Regions from separate parts of the Microbulbifer sp. CAU 1566 genome, predicted to be linked through region 3. Evidence: predicted binding sites of a transcription regulator. Region 3 holds the regulator's gene; each other region holds the start of a gene.

Evidence for each region. The regulator LexA, encoded in region 3, represses DNA repair genes until DNA is damaged. The targets are predictions, from matches to a motif close to ACTGTNTNTANANACAGT.
Region 1: the regulator LexA is predicted to act here: its motif matches at 2,086-2,103, upstream of M0G74_RS12865 (VRR-NUC domain-containing protein).
Region 2: the regulator LexA is predicted to act here: its motif matches at 1,808-1,825, upstream of recN (DNA repair protein RecN).
Region 4: the regulator LexA is predicted to act here: its motif matches at 1,659-1,676, upstream of uvrD (DNA helicase II).

What each region holds. Positions count from the first base shown of each region.
Region 1 covers NZ_JALNMG010000004.1:475,813-479,898, forward strand. The annotation lists gene M0G74_RS12860 (ATP-dependent DNA helicase) at 1-305, opposite strand, end outside; gene M0G74_RS12865 (VRR-NUC domain-containing protein) at 365-2,029, opposite strand; gene M0G74_RS12870 (VWA domain-containing protein) at 2,233-3,975, shown strand; gene M0G74_RS12875 (zinc-binding dehydrogenase) at 4,046-4,086, shown strand, end outside.
Region 2 covers NZ_JALNMG010000001.1:631,837-635,922, forward strand. The annotation lists gene dnaK (molecular chaperone DnaK) at 1-806, opposite strand, end outside; gene grpE (nucleotide exchange factor GrpE) at 938-1,540, opposite strand; gene recN (DNA repair protein RecN) at 1,852-3,504, shown strand; gene M0G74_RS02710 (1-acyl-sn-glycerol-3-phosphate acyltransferase) at 3,652-4,086, shown strand, end outside.
Region 3 covers NZ_JALNMG010000003.1:36,051-40,136, forward strand. The annotation lists gene M0G74_RS08565 (DUF6763 family protein) at 362-694, shown strand; gene M0G74_RS08570 (TIGR00730 family Rossman fold protein) at 714-1,355, opposite strand; gene lexA (transcriptional repressor LexA) at 1,537-2,145, shown strand; gene M0G74_RS08580 (hypothetical protein) at 2,309-2,566, opposite strand; gene M0G74_RS08585 (DUF6586 family protein) at 2,647-3,165, opposite strand; gene topA (type I DNA topoisomerase) at 3,181-4,086, opposite strand, start outside.
Region 4 covers NZ_JALNMG010000004.1:258,367-262,452, reverse strand. The annotation lists gene M0G74_RS12045 (DUF4153 domain-containing protein) at 1-535, opposite strand, end outside; gene hexR (transcriptional regulator HexR) at 569-1,423, opposite strand; gene uvrD (DNA helicase II) at 1,707-3,938, shown strand; gene M0G74_RS12030 (TRAP transporter substrate-binding protein) at 4,022-4,086, shown strand, end outside.

The DNA of each region.
Region 1 (4,086 bases), on a different contig from region 3:
GTGGTTTTAATCTCATCCAGCTGCACCGGGCGGTGCAGGTCGGACTGGGGGTGCAGGATATCCACCCGGCCATTGAGCACTACCGTCTGCCCATCCTGTTCCAGCTCCACTTGCAGGCGGTATTCCGCTTCGCTGCCCTTGGGGCGTTTTTTCTGCAGTCGCTGGTGCGCGCGGATACCTTCCAGTGCAGTGGGCCCACCGGAAACCTCTGCCACCAGGTCGCCGCTGCGACAGGCAAAGGCCACCAGCTCGCCCACAGAGACTTCCAGCACGGGCTGATCCACGGCTGTTTCAGTCTCGCTCACGGCGGTTTCAATCTCGCTCAGGGCTGCTTTTGTCCCCCTCAAGGCTGTTTTCATCCCGCTCAAGGCTGCCACTCGACATGCAGCACCCGGTGGGGGATCTGGTGTTGGGCGAAGTAGGCCAGCCAGCGCTGCTGGTTCTGTTGCAGGCGGTCACCGGGACCTTTTACCTCCACCAGCTCGTAGCCACCCTCCGCCGGGAACAGAATCAGGTCGGGGAGGCCGTTGCGGTGGTGGGTGACATCACTCAGCAGGCGCCGGAACAGCGCCCGCCAGTGATCCGGCGGGATACGTTCCAGGGCCAGGGCCAGCAGGGGTTCCGGCAATGCGTCCCAGGCCACCAGCGGGTTGGCGATACCCTGCTTTTCGCGAAAGTGCCGCCATATGTGCTTGTGGAACTGGCCGCTGTCCAGTTCTGCCAGGCGCTGTTCGAAGGCGGCGCGGCGCTGCGGATAAAAATCGGCGGTGCGGAAATCGCTCGGCGCCACCTGAAACGGATTGAAGAAAGCCCCGGCTACCGGCGCAAACACGATGTCCCATACGGCGAGGCCGAGCACGCCGTTAAACAGGGTGTTTTCCACATAAAAGCACTGGTCGTGAGAACCGGGCGGTGCAAGGTGGTTGGCCGCGAGTATTTCCACCCGCTCCTGGGCAGGTGCGAGCACCGCGGTTTCCGTCACCGCTTGGTGTCGTTTCGGTGCAGGCCAGGTTTCGGCGTCATCCGTCTTCTTCGCCGTGCGATGGCCGAAACTCAGGGCAAACTCGCGCTCGGCTTCATTGTACGGGTTGGCGAGAATTTCTGAACACAGTGCCAGTGCGCTCGCGGTATCACCGCTGGTCACCGCGATCCGCGCGCGGCGTTCGCGCGCCGGCGGGCGGTTACAGCGGCGGTACAGCTGATCCGCGGCCTGCAATGCTTCGAGTCGCTCCAGCTGGCGTGCCAGGTTCAGGCGCAGGCGATCCAGACGCCGGTCCAGTGTGCTGTCGCCTTCGAACACTGTGGGCAGCCGTGAGGCCAGCGCATGGATGGCGTCTGCATCGGCGGCCAGCGCGAACTCGGCCTCCGCCGCGCAGTCGTAATAGTGCAGGTGCTGTTCGATCTGCGCGCGACTCCGGAATGGCAGCTGTTCCCGCTCCAGCGGATAGTTTTCATAGCGGAACAGGCCCAGGTCCCGCAGGACATAGTCCGTCAGGTCCTGATTCAGGTTGCCGAAAAACAGCAGTTTGAAGGTTTGGAAGTGCTCCGCCGCCTGTACCGCCAGCCACGGACCCTCGTTTTCGAGCGCGCGCAGCAACAGTGCGCCATCCTGTTCGAGCAGCGCCTGTTCCAGGGCCGGGCGTTTCAGGGATTTCGGCAGCGGCTCGGGGCTGTGGTCTAGAAGCTCGCCCTTGGTAAACAGCGGCAGAAGCTCTTCTATCGGCAGGGACGGGTTGCGCTGCAACAGGCCGGTCGCAACCAGCGTGTCTGCGGCGGCAGGGAGATCAGCGATTTCGGCATAGGCGAATTTGCCCTGCCGGAACAGGGCGCCGGCCGAGGAGGGGACCCCCTTGCGTGACAGCAGGCGCACGTACAGCCGCTGGCTGTCGGTCGCCAGTGCGCAAAACTGGTTGTGGAAGCGCCGCTCGCCGTCCGATAACAGGTGTTCATAGCGCGCTACCACAAAGTCCAGTAGTGACTGGAAGTTGCTGAGGTAGTAATCCGGTGCCAGTTCGACGGGATCGGCCATGGGGAGATTCAAGTGTCTGGGGGTGTAATCCTGAGGGGGCGGTGCGCGCGCCCGATGCTGTATGGTTATACAGGAATGGAGTAACGCAAACAAACCCGTGCGCGACCGCCGGGCCATGGGAACTGGCAAATGCCGACCGCTGCTGTAAAACTCTTATCAGTGCCGAAAACAATAACGCATAGATAACGTATAGAAGGACCTATATGACTCGCTTCCCGATCCTACCCACTTTGCTGTGCGGCGCACTGGCGATGGTGCTGTCCGGTTGCTCCTCCTCCGATCCTGAAGAATCCTCCAGTGACGACAGTGCCGCGCAATCGAAGGAATACACCGTTCACGAGATTCAGGTCGAGCCGGCGACCAGCGCCGATATCCTGCCGATGGAGCGGCTCCAGCGCCCGCAGCCGAGCGCCGAGCTCAAGAAGCGGAGCCCTGAAACCCGCGGGCTGGCGGCGTTTGCCGTGCAGCAACCGCAGCAACTCCACCAACCGCAGCAAGAAAAATACCAGGAGCTGGAACCCCGTCAGGTAAAACTGGTGCGTGAGGACCCGGTCTCCACCTTTGCTCTCGATGTAGACACTGGCGGTTACAGTAATGTGCGCCGCTTCCTCAACAACGGACAGCTGCCGCCGAAGGGTGCGGTGCGTCTCGAAGAGCTGATCAATTACTTCAACTACGACTTTGCCGGAAGCACAACCACACCCGCCAGTGACGATGACTTTGCGGTGCACTTCGATCTCTCGCGCGCGCCCTGGGATACAGAGCGCACCCTGTTTTCCATCGGCGTGAAGGCGAGGGAACTGCCGATGGATGAGGTACCGCCGGTCAATCTGGTGTTCCTGATCGATACCTCCGGCTCCATGGCCCAGCACAACAAACTGCCGTTGTTGCAGCAGGCCTATCGGTTGCTGGCCAAACAGCTGCGCGCGGAGGATTCGGTGAGTATCGTTACCTACGCCGGCAGCGCAGGATTAGTACTGGAGCCCACCGCCGGCGACCAGAAAACCAAGATCCTGCAGGCGATCGACCGGCTTCAGGCCGGTGGGTCCACCAACGGCGCCGGCGGCATAGAGCTCGCTTATGCGGTCGCGCAGCAGGCGTTCAAGAAAGAAGGCGTCAACCGGATCCTGCTGGCCACCGATGGCGATTTCAATGTGGGCATCAGCGATGTGGAAACCCTCAAGCAGCGCATCGAGCGCGGGCGTAAAAGCGGTGTGCAGTTCAGTGCGCTGGGGTTCGGTATGGGCAACTACCGCGAGGAAATCGTCGAGCAGCTGACCAATGTGGGCGACGGCAGCTATGCCTACATCGATACCATCTTCGAGGCCAACCGGGTGCTGGTGGAACAGCTCTCAGGAACACTGTTCACCATCGCCAAAGATGCCAAGGTGCAGGTGGAATTCAATCCCGCGCGCGTTGTGGAATACCGCCTGCTCGGCTATGAGAACCGCCGCCTCAATCGCGAGGACTTTAACAACGATGCAAAAGACTCAGGTGATATCGGCGCGGGCCACTCGGTGGTAGCGCTGTACGAGCTGACCCTGGTTGGTGATACCCCGCGGGTCGATCCGTTGCGTTACGGTGATGACAAAGACGGTGAGAATGTGACGACGGCAAAAAGCAACGAACTGGCGACAGTAAAAGTGCGCTACAAAAAGCCGGGAGAAGCAGACAGCACCCTCAAACAGTGGCCCCTGGCGCCCCAGGTAAAATCGTTTGAAGATACCCAGCAGGATCTGCAATTCGCCACCGCGGTGGCGGGCTTCGGACTGTTGCTGCGCAGCGAACCCCTGAGCGATTTCGATTACGAGGATGTAGTGGCACTTGCGCAACTCGCACGTGGCAAAGACGTCAGTGGTGATCGGGCCGAATTCGTGTGCCTGGTAAAAACTGCCGGCGCGCTGGCCAGTGCCCAGGCCACACCGGTAGCCGTGCAGCCGGATTAATCCGGGCTGGCCCAGCCCGCGGGCTAGCGGTAGGCTGCATTTCTTTATCGCTTCGAGAGAGATGCAGTCGATGCCCGAAACCTGTCACGTCTGGCGCACGCAAAAGGCGGG
Region 2 (4,086 bases), on a different contig from region 3:
GCTTTTTCAGCGGCTTCTTTCAGGCGCTGCATGGCCAGGGGGTCGCCTTTCAGGTCGATGCCCTGGTCTTTCTTGAACTGCTCGGCGAGGTAGTCGATCAGGCGCAGGTCGAAATCTTCACCACCGAGGAAGGTGTCACCGTTGGTGGACAGCACTTCAAACTGCATTTCACCGTCGACGTCGGCAATTTCGATGATGGAGATATCGAAGGTACCGCCACCCAGGTCGTAAACCGCGATGGTGCGGTCACCACCTTTCTTGTCGAGGCCGTAGGCCAGCGCAGCCGCAGTCGGCTCGTTGATGATGCGCTTCACGTCCAGACCGGCGATGCGGCCGGCGTCTTTGGTGGCCTGGCGCTGGGAGTCGTTGAAGTAGGCCGGTACGGTAATTACCGCTGCGTCTACTTTCTCACCGAGGAAATCTTCCGCGGTTTTCTTCATTTTCTTCAGCACTTCAGCAGAGATCTGCGGCGGTGCCTTCTTGTCGCCCTTCACTTCCACCCAGGCGTCGCCGTTGTCGGCTTCAACGATGGAGTAAGGCACCATTTTGATGTCTTTCTGTACTACGTCGTCTTTGAACTTGCGGCCGATCAGGCGCTTGACGGCGTACAGGGTATTGGTCGGGTTGGTCACGGACTGGCGCTTGGCGGACTGGCCAACCAGTACTTCGTTGTCGTCGGTGAACGCAACGATGGAAGGCGTAGTGCGATCGCCTTCGGCGTTCTCAATAACACGCGCCTTGTCGCCGTCCAGTACTGCCACACAGCTGTTGGTAGTACCCAGGTCGATGCCGATGATTTTTCCCATTGGTTTGATTCCTCACTTTGCTGCGCGCCGGATTCTGTCCTGGCGGCGCACGTTTGTATTCGGTTGCTGCTTATATTGGTGCCGTCGTTTTGTTTTCAAGGGCACCCAGCGCAGGGATTTCTATTTCTGCCTTACGGCGCCTTGCTGACCACGACCATCGCCGGTCGAACCAGGCGGCCGTTCAGGCGGTAGCCTTTCTGGAAGACCTCGAGCACGGTATTCGGCTCTACATCGCCGTTAGGCACCTGGGCCATGGCCTGGTGCAGCTCCGGGTCGAAGGGCTCACCCGCCGGGTCGAGCACTTCCACACCCGACTTGGTCAGGGTGTCGATAAAGGACTTCTGGGTCAGCTCAATGCCTTCGACCACCGCCTTGTGGGCTTCGTGCTCGCTGTCGATGGTGGCAATAGCGCGCTCGAGGTTGTCCACCACCGGCAGCAGATCCTTGATCAGCTTCTCAACGCCAAATTTGTGGGCCTTTTCCACGTCCTGCTGGGCGCGGCGGCGGGCATTCTGCACCTCGGCCTGGGCGCGCAGCACCATGTCTTTGTGATCTGCCAGTTGCTGGTGCAGGGAGGCGATTTCCTCTACCAACGCACCTTCTTCACCAGCTTCACCTTCGGCGGCCAGCTCTTCCGCCAGAGCCTCCTCGGCGGCGTGCTGCTCTTCTGCACTGGGCTGCTCGATTTCGGCCTGCTCGCCGATCTGTTGTTCTTCGCTGCGCTCTTTGGCCACTGCTTTCTCCGTCTGTAGTCCGTCGGTCTACTGCCAATAGGTCAAATGAGTAACTCGCCGGTACGGCCGCGCCGAACCGGGGGTGAAGGGCTATATGGGGGCGCCCCGGGGCACTTCAAGTGATACCGCTGCAGTCCGGAATCAAGGCCCTCACGCGGCGGAGCAAACCACAGGGTAAGGTGGCAATGCAGCTGTGGCGAGACCAACCCCGGGGAATCGATCGCCGCACAAACAGCGCCCGGGGTGATTGAAACCGCGCCCTCAAATACTGTATAAACAACCACTACTCCGATAGCCATGAAAATAATCCCATGTTGCTGCACCTGTCTATCAGCCAATTCACCCTGGTCGACCAGCTGGAGCTGGAATTCGGCCCCGGCACCAGTACCCTCACCGGCGAGACCGGCGCGGGCAAATCCATCACCCTCGATGCCCTCGGCCTCGCCCTCGGCGACCGCGGCAACGGCGAGCTGGTGCGCGCTGGCGCCAAGCGCGCCGATATCCACGCCACCTTCGATATCGGTGAACACCAAGAGGCCCGCGCCTGGCTGGAAGAACAGGAAATGGACGCCGGCCGGGAAGTAATTCTGCGCCGCACCATCGGTGTCGACGGCCGCTCCCGCGCTTACATCAACGGCCAGCCGGTCACGCTGATGCAGCTGCGCACCCTCGGCGAACAGCTGATCGATATCCACAGCCAGCACGAACACCAATCGCTGCTGAAAAAAGAGACCCACCGCCGCCTGCTGGACGAATATGCCGGTGCCGAGGCGCAAAGCGCCGAAGTGCGCATTCACTACAAGACCTGGCAGGACCAGTACCGCCGCTACCGCAAGCTGGCAGACAGCGCCGAAGAGACCCAGGCCCGCCGCGACCTGCTGGAGTACCAGTTGGAAGAGCTGGAACAGCTGGACCTGAAACCGGCCGAGCTGGAAGAACTGGAAAGCGAGCAGCGACAGCTGGCCAACGCCGGCGAGATCCTGAGCGGCAGCTACCAGCTGGCCGCACTACTCAATGGCGGCGAGGGTGATATCGCCGAGCAACTACACCGCGCCCTGCAGCTGGTCGGCGCCATGCCGGAGCAAAGCACCGCACTTTCAGAAGTGGCGCAGATGCTCGACAGTGCGCGTATCCAGGTGGACGAGGCCGCCAGCACCCTGTCGCGACACATCGACCGTTTTGAAATGGACCCGGAGCGGCTGGCGGAAGTGGAAGAGCGCCTCTCCGCCATCTATTCCATCGCCCGCAAGCACCGGGTACAACCGGATCAACTGCCGGAACTGCAGCAGCAGTGGCAGCAGGAGCTGGAAGAAATCGGTGCGCCAGATGCCCTGGATAAACTGGCCGCCGAGTGCGAACGACTTGAAAAGACCTTCCGCGCCAGTGCCGGCAAGCTCAGTAAACTGCGCACCGCGGCCGCCAGCAAACTGGCCAAGGCCGTCAATGCGCAGCTGGCTGATCTGGCGATGCCCCACGCGCGCGTCGAGCTGGCGCTGACAGAGCTGGAAAAACCCACCGCCACCGGCCTCGAAGAAGTGGAAATCCTGATTGCCACCAACCCCGGCCAGCCCGCGCGGGCGCTGGGCAAGATCGCCTCCGGCGGTGAACTGTCCCGGGTCAGCCTGGCGATCCAGGTGGTTACCGCGCAGACTTCCCGCACCCCCACCCTGGTGTTCGATGAGGTGGATGTGGGTATCGGCGGCACCACCGGCGACGTGGTAGGCAAGCTGCTGCGTCAGCTGGGTGAGCGCGGCCAGGTTATCTGTGTCACCCACCTGGCCCAGGTCGCTGCCCGCGCCCACCGCCAGTATCTGGTGGAGAAACACAGTGACGGCAAGGCCGTATTCGTGGCCCTGCGTGAATTAAAAGATACCGAGCGCAGCGCGGAAGTAGCGCGCATGCTGGGTGGGGAGACCACCGCGCAGTCCCTGGCCCACGCAGAGGAAATGCTGGGCAGGGCCTAATCGCCCGGCCCGGAGCAAGTCCCACCAGTCACAACTAGGCGGCCCACAGACCGAAATTGACCGAAAGCGGCAGGAAATTCATTTTATACTGCCGCGCCCTGGTACAAAGCGCCAACTACACTGACGGGCAAAGAATTCGGTCTTATCATGCAAACAACGATTTTCAATACTCCCATTCTCACCCCCTGCCTGCGACTGCTTGCACGCCTGTTGCTCAAGCTGCACGGCTGGAAAGTGGTGGCCGACGAGCGCGCCCTCAAGCTGAAAAAATATGTACTGCTGGCCGCCCCCCACACCTCCAACTGGGATGGCTACTTCTTTATCCTCGCCGCCCTCAAGCTGAAAGTGAACCCGCAGTGGATGGGCAAGGACAAACTCTTCCAGTTCCCGCTGGGCGGCACCATGCGCTGGTTTGGCGGCATTGCGGTGGATCGCAGCAAGGCCAACAACCTGGTGGAAGCCACCGTCAACCAGTACAACACCCGGGATGAACTGGTGATTGCCGTGCCCCCAGAAGGCACCCGCGGCAAAGCCGAGCGCTGGAAAACCGGCTTTTATCACATCGCCCGCGGCGCCGCGGTG
Region 3 (4,086 bases):
GACTAGCATAGTCGGCACCAATTGGAACATCCGTCTCCCCTGCCCCAAAAGCGGTTTAGCCAGCCGCGCGCTTGTATCCACCGAAATTTGCCCTGGCGATCACAAAACATCCAGGGAATCCCGAAATCGCGACCTCCCGGATACCAAGCCGCCGGCACCGACACTAGATTGAATTTAAAGACTGAGGAAATTGCTCGAAACGGAACTTCGAAAGAGGCGCGGGATTTGCTGTAACAGCCGCTATTGATTCCTGAACCGGCCGCCGTGGTGGTGACGATGGCGATGGCGATGGGGACGGGATTTCATAGTAGCGCGGCAACAAAGGGCCCCTAACGATTGATAACGACAGGAGGGCCGCGCCATGGCCAGAATTGCTCCGGAAATTGGCAGCTGGTTCGAAAACTTCCAATCTGGTGAATTGTTTGAAGTGGTGGCAGTAGATCACCCCTCTCGCACCATTGAAGTTCAATACATCGACGGCGCACTGGATGAGATTGACTTTCTCAGCTGGCCGCGACTACCCGTGATTGGTGCAGCACCTCCGGAAGATGCCAACGCCGGATATGGAAGCCTCGCGCGCGAAATGCAGGATGATGAGGATGCCGGATTCAAAAGTCCCTTATTTTCGCCCGCACAAAGTGCCATCGACAAACTGGAAGGCGAGTCTTTTCCCGGGACCGATGAAAGTATTTAACTGAGGGGTAGAGATCCCATCAAATATCGCGCTCGCGAATATATTCCACGATGATCTCTGCCGCCTCCTCGACCGTGTCAACCAATTTGAACAGGTTCAAATCACCGGCATCGATGCATTCCCGGTCCAACACCGTTTCCATCAACCAGTCGATTAATCCCGCCCAGTAGCGCTTCCCTACCAGAACAATAGGAAAACGCCGGACTTTTTGCGTTTGTACCAGCGTCAGCGCCTCGAAAAGTTCATCTAGGGTTCCGTACCCACCGGGCATGGCGATAAAGCCAACGGCATGCTTCACGAACATGAACTTCCGCACAAAGAAATAGCGAAAGTGCAGGCTGATATCGAGATAGGGATTCGGCGTCTGCTCAAATGGCAATTCAATATTCAGGCCGATTGAGGCACCAGCCTGGGTAAATGCGCCGCGATTGCAGGCCTCCATAATCCCGGGGCCGCCGCCGGTAATAACCGGCACTCCTTCACTGGCAAGTAACTCGCCCAGGCGCACACCTTCCTGATATTCCACCGCATCTTCACGGAATCTTGCACTGCCGAAAACCGTCACCGCGCCCTTCAATGTAATCAGGCGCTCGATACCATCGACGAGTTCCGATTGAATTCGCAGCACGCGCCACGCTTCTGGCATTTTTGCGTCCAGCATATGCCTTCTCCTTATTGCCCGACTCCCCTTTTGGGGAACTGGATGCCCATACAACCTGAAAGCCGACAGGTACCCCAAGTCTAGCAGCTAGCCCACACAGTCCCCCGGAAGATTGCGTGCAAGAGAAATCTGTATATAATCCCAGCAACTGTATAAAAATACAGACAACAGGAAAGTGCGCATGACAAACCTTACCGCTCGCCAGGCTCAGGTACTGGAACTGATCAAAACGTATCTGGACGATACCGGATACCCACCCACCAGAGCTGAGATTGCCCAGGAGCTCGGTTTCCGCTCTCCGAATGCGGCAGAGGAACACCTCAAAGCACTGGCGCGTAAAGGCGCAATTGAAATGGTCGCCGGCGCCTCACGCGGTATCCGGATTCCAGACCACCAGAGCGGCTTGCCCATTGTTGGCCGGGTCGCGGCAGGTAATCCGGTACTGGCGGAAGAAAATATTGAAGAATATTGCGAGATCCCGGCGGAGTTTTTCCACCCACCGGCAGACTATCTGCTGCGGGTACACGGCATGAGCATGAAGAATGCCGGTATTTTTGATGGCGACCTGCTGGCCGTACAACGCACGGACAACATCCGCAATGGCCAGATAGTAGTGGCACGGATTGAGGATGAAGTGACCGTGAAGCGATTCAAGCGACGCGGCAACCAGGCAACCATCCAGCTGCTGCCGGAGAATGATGACTTTGATGTTATTCAGGTGGATATGCGTGACAAGAATTTCGCCATTGAAGGCCTGGCGGTTGGTGTGATTCGCCAGAATCCCTTTTAAGGCGCGCATTCACCATCTTCCAGACATAAAAAAACAGGGCCTCAAGCCCTGTTTTTTTATGCGTCTTTCACGGCGTTTGATACACGATTCGCCCCGTATCTTTCCGTTACAACCCGTTACAGCGGCCGAAATCACCGACACTGCGGGGTAGGTTTAAGCAAGTTCAGTGTACCGTGTGCTCGGTCACATCCACGTCTTCCTCGAAGGATTCCGGCTCTGCTTCCAGCTCATTCACATCCTGCACCGCCTCAATTCCCGCCTCCAGCATGGCGCGGGCAATGGCAATCTTGTGCTCACGCAAAAACTCGAGGCTCTCCGCTGAGAAATGAATACGCACCAGCGGGTCTCCCTTGTGACCAGCGCGTCGCAGCGCCACATCACCATTGGACAACTCGATGATTTCGTAGGTCTCAGAAGACATTCACTTCTCCAGTTACAGCATGATTTTCCGCCATTGTAACACAGGGGGAAGTGATTAATCTGCGGCGCCCACTGAAGGCGCTACCACTCTTCGCCTTGTACCCGCTGCCGCTGCACCAGCTCGGTAAGCCCCCGCAGCCAGCGATTGAGACACTCGGGGTCCACCGCAACCGGCATATCTTCCAGTTGCCGCACCGGAATCAGTGTCTGTACGCCCGCCCCTCCGTCAGGCCCCTGCCCGGCGCTAGTCGGAAGCTTCCAGAGCCCAATCCAAGCAACTGCCATCGGGTAGAACCAGCTATCCGGGTTTTCCGCCAGGCTCACCAGCTCGCCGACGTCCGCACTGAATTTGCCCCGGGCCGTCAGCAGGCTCTGTAGCGCCGCTGCGGATTCTGGCACCACACCAGTGCCCAGACCCAACTGGTGGGACTGCTCGCCGAGAAATGCACGATATGCCCGCCACAGTTGCAATAACGCCCCTTCCTGCAAAGCGGCTTGCAGGAGGGGGTTTTCGGTACTGCCCCGCTCATCCAGCGACTGGAGCAGAATCTGGCATTTGCGGAGGGCCGAGGCCACTGTGCCGGTATAGGGGTTGCTCAAGTACAGACCTACCCTTTAGGAACTTTCTTTAGGGGCTTTCTTGGCAGCCGCTTTTTTGGCAGGCGCCTTTTTAGCCGCAGCTTTCTTGGCCGGTGCCTTTTTCGCAGCCGCCTTTTTCGCGGGAGCTTTCTTTGCAGCAGCCTTCTTCGCTGGGGCTTCTACTTCCCATTTCCCGTTGTTGTAGAAGGCCTTCCAGCCCGTCGCTTTGCCCTCTTCCTCACTCTGAACATACTGTTCCTGGGTCTTGCGACTGAAACGGACCACCGTATCCCGCCCCTCGTTGTCTTCCGTGGGAGCAGAAAACAGGAAGCTGTACTTGGGATCTATCTCATCTTTGTGGGGCAGCAACTCCTTCACCAGAGGCGCACGTGTCTCCCGGTTTTTCGGGAACTGGCTTGCCGCCAGGAACAGGCCGGAAGCGCCATCCCGTAGGATGTAGGTGTCGTCGACTTTTTCGCAGGCGAGCTCTGGCATGGGCACCGGGTCCATTTTGGGGGGCGCCGGTTGTCCGCTTTTCAACAGTTTGCGGGTGTTTTTGCAGCTTTCATTGGTACAGCCAAAGTATTTGCCGAATCGGCCAGACTTCAGCTGCATATCACTGCCACATTTGTCGCACTCGATCAGCGGGCCATCATAGCCCTTGATCTTGAAGGTGCCCTTCTCCACCTCAAAACCATTGCAGTCCGGGTTGTTACCACAGATATGCAGTTTGCGGTGTTCATCCACCAGATAGCTGTCCATGGCGGTGCCGCACTTGCCGCAACGGCGCTTGTCGCGCAGCTGGCGAGTTTCTGCATCCTCGTCCTTGTCCGCATCCACCGCTTCTTCACCTGACACCAGGTTCATGGTGTTGGTACAGCGCTCTTTCGGCGGCAGCGCATAACCGGAACAGCCCAGGAAGACGCCGGTGGAGCCGGTGCG
Region 4 (4,086 bases), on a different contig from region 3:
TCAGCCAGAAGATGGCGGTGAACACCAGGGTCAGGCCGACGGTCAGTGCTATATCCCAGGAATAGTGGAAGAGCGCCGGATACTCGGGCCGCCTGAGTCGCTGTACGCCGGTGGCGCAGGCGCGCAGCAGAAAGGCGACCACAAAGGAGGCAATGGCGGTGGTGACGATAAAAGTATGCGGCCAGTTGCAATACACCATATCCGTCGGGGTGCACTGGTAGCCGCGGTAGCTGGCCACCAGCCCGAGAAGCAGGGTGTAACCGGCAATTACCCACCAGTAGCTGTGGGCCAGGCGCGGTGCGGTGGTGACAATGACCAGCGGGGGGATGGCGATCGAGAGGGTATAGCAAAGGTAGCGCCATACCGGCAGCCAGCTCTCGCTGCCGGACCAGGACTTCAGCCAGTAGAGTACCAGTCCCTGTACCAGCGCGGCGATCAGGACCAGGCGCTTCTCGGCAACACTGAGCGAATGCGCGTCTTCCGGAGCCTGGTGTTCAGGCTGGTTGTTCGAGGTTTCGCCACTGCTTCCGTGCATATCGCGTCCTGTTCCGGGCTTTTCGCGGTGCGTTTAGTGTTTTTCTTCCCGCAGGTTGTATAGGCCCTTCTTCAGCTTCAGCAGGTGTTCCTGCAGCTGCGGCCCCTTGCGCTGGGCCACGCCGATGGCGAGTACGTCGATTACCACCAAATGCGCGATGCGGGACGACAGCGGCGTGTAGAGCTCGATGTCTTCCTCCACATCCACTTCCAGCGGGATACTGGATTGACGGGTCATGGGGGAGCCGCTGGGACCGAGGCCGATGACGGTCGCGCCCTGGGCTTTGGCCATTTCCATGGAGCGCAGCAGTGAAGAGGTGCGGCCGCTCTGGGAGATGGCGACCACCACATCGCCGGGCGCCATGCTCATGGCGGACATGCTCTGCATATGGTGGTCAGAATGGGCGGCGGTAGCCATTTGCAGGCGGAAGAACTTGTGCTGGGCGTCGGCGGCCACGGCACCGGAGGCGCCAAAACCGAAGAATTCCACCCGCTTGGCGGCGGCAATGGCGGTAACGGCGGCTTCAAGAGCGCGAGAGTCGATTTTGTCGCGCACATTCAGCAGGGTGTCGACGGTAGAGTCGAACACCTTGCGTTTGTATTCGGCGATGGAGTCGGTTTCGGTAACGGCGATCTGCCCGAAACTGGGGCTGGAGGCCAGCTGTTGCGCGAGGTTGAGCTTGAACTCCTGGAACCCGGAGCAACCCACAGCACGGCAGAAACGCACCACGGTCGGTTCACTCACCTGCGCCTCGGTGGCCAGATCCACTATCCGCATATGAATGATTTCGCCGGGGTTGGCGAGGATATATTCAGCGACCTTGCGCTCAGATTTACGCATGGCACTCAGCTGCTCGCTGATCCTTTGCGTGACTTCCGCTGGCTTCACGACACTACCTTAACTCTGGTTCAGGCTGTGCAGTTTAGCGGCATGGCGGGGTGCTGGCGAGCTTTGGCTCAGCTCGATTCTGGCATTGTGGCGGCCCTGCTGCCGGGTAGGCCTTTGTGAGACACGCCGTGAACCCATCCATGGGGGCTCGGCTGCGGCCGTCCTGGCCGCAGACGGTCTCACAAAGGCCTACCCGGCATCAGCGCCTTCGCATTGAATTTCAGTGGGTCAAAACCCTGTTTATATACCCAGTTACTCCAAAACCCCTGATACAATCCGCCCCATGGACGTATCTGAACTTTTAGACCCCCTCAACGATCCCCAGCGCGAGGCAGTAGCCGCGCCCCCGGGCAATCAATTGGTTCTCGCCGGTGCCGGCTCGGGTAAAACCCGGGTGCTGGTGCACCGTATCGCCTGGCTGATGCAGGTGGAGGGGGCATCGCCCTACTCCATCATGGCGGTGACCTTCACCAACAAAGCGGCGCGGGAGATGCGCGGGCGCATCGAGGAGCTGCTGGGGGTGAATACCTTCGGCATGTGGGTGGGCACCTTCCACGGCCTTGCCCACCGCCTGCTGCGTGCTCACTGGCAGGAGGCGAAGCTGCCGCAGAATTTCCAGATTCTCGACAGTGACGACCAGCTGCGCCTGATCAAGCGGGTGCAGAACGAGTTGGGGCTGGACGAGAAAAGCTGGTCGCCGCGGGAGTCCCAATGGTGGATCGGCGGCCAGAAAGACGAGGGTATTCGCCCGCAGTATCTCCAGCTCACCGGTGACCCCTGGCTACAGACCATGGTGCGGATTTACAGCGCCTATGAAGCGGCCTGCCAGCGCGCCGGTGTGGTGGACTTCGGCGAGTTGCTGCTGCGCGCCCACGAACTGCTGCGGGATAACGACAATATCCTCGCCCATTACCGCCGCCGCTTCCCGTTCATTCTGGTGGACGAGTTCCAGGATACCAACACCATTCAGTACGCCTGGCTGCGCCTGCTGGCCGGCGACCAGTGTGCCATCACGGCGGTGGGTGACGATGACCAGTCCATCTACGGCTGGCGCGGTGCCAAAATCGAGAATATCCAGCATTTTGAAGCGGACCTGAGAGATGTGCAGACGGTGCGCCTGGAGCAGAACTACCGCTCCACCAGCACCATCCTGAACGCTGCCAACGCGGTGATTGCGCAAAATTCCGGTCGCCTGGGCAAGGAACTGTGGACCGAAGGGGAAAAAGGCGAGCCCATTTCCCTCTACACCGCCTACAACGAGCAGGATGAAGCGCGGTTTATTGTCGAACGTATCCGCGACTGGGTGCGCGACGGCAACCGCCGCGACAGTGTCGCCATCCTGTACCGCTCCAACGCCCAGTCGCGGGTGCTGGAAGAAGGATTGCTGCGGGAACAGATTCCCTACCGTATTTACGGCGGCCAGCGCTTCTACGAGCGGCTGGAGATCAAGAACGCGCTGTCCTACATGCGCCTGATCACCAATCGCCACGATGACACCTCCTTCGAGCGGGTGGTGAATACCCCCACCCGCGGCATCGGTGCGCGCACCGTGGAGCTGGTGCGGGAATTTGCCCGCGAGCACGGTAGCTCCATGTGGGATGCGGCGGCCAAGATGCTGCAGCAGAAAGTCCTCGCCGCGCGCGCCGGTAATGCCCTGGCGAACTTCCTCAGCCTGATCGACGCGCTGGACGAAGAGAGCACCGACAAAACCCTGGATCACATTGCCGAGCTGGCCATCGAGCAGACCGGCTTGATCGATTTCCACAGTAAGGAAAAAGGCGAGAAGGGCCAGACCCGGGTAGAAAACCTCAAGGAACTGGTCAGCGCCTGTCGCGCCTTCGACGGCGTGCCCACCGCAGACGCCGATGGCGAAGCGGTGGACGAGGAAGAGATTCCGCTGCTGAACCAGTTCCTCGACAGCGCCGCGCTGGATGCCGGCGAGGGTCAGGCGGACGAGTTTGAAGACGCGGTACAGCTGATGACCCTGCACTCGGCCAAGGGCCTCGAGTTCCCGCTGGTGTTTATGGCCGGGGTGGAGGAAAACCTCTTCCCGCACAAAATGTCCGCCCAGGAACCCGGGCGCATGGAGGAAGAGCGCCGCCTCTGCTACGTGGGTATCACCCGCGCCATGCAGAAGTTGTACATGACCTACGCCGAGTGCCGCCGCCTGTTCGGCAGCGAAACCTATAACAAGCCATCGCGGTTTGTGAGTGAAATTCCGGTGGAGTATATCCACGAGGTGCGACTCAAAACGGAAATTTCCAAGCCGCTGTTCCAGCCCAAGTCGTTCGGCAACTATGGTGGCGGCATCAACCCCTACTCCGATGCCGCGCCGGAGTTCGACGACGACCTGCCACCCCTGGCGCTCGGTGGACGTGTTGACCATGCCAAATTCGGTGAGGGCACGGTGGTACAGTTTGAAGGCAGTGGCCCGCGCGCGCGGGTGCAGGTCAACTTCGACGACGCCGGCAGCAAATGGCTGGTAGTATCCATGGCCAAATTGCAGCCTCTCTGATTGGTACACCCTCCCGGTCGCTATTGCGTCGCTCCCGGGAGGGTGTCGCCCAGACAAAACCAACAATAAAAATTCAAACGGACATGAAAAAAATAAACTGGTATCCCCCCGTAATCCTCGGCCTGCTCGCCCTGCTGGTGCTTACCTT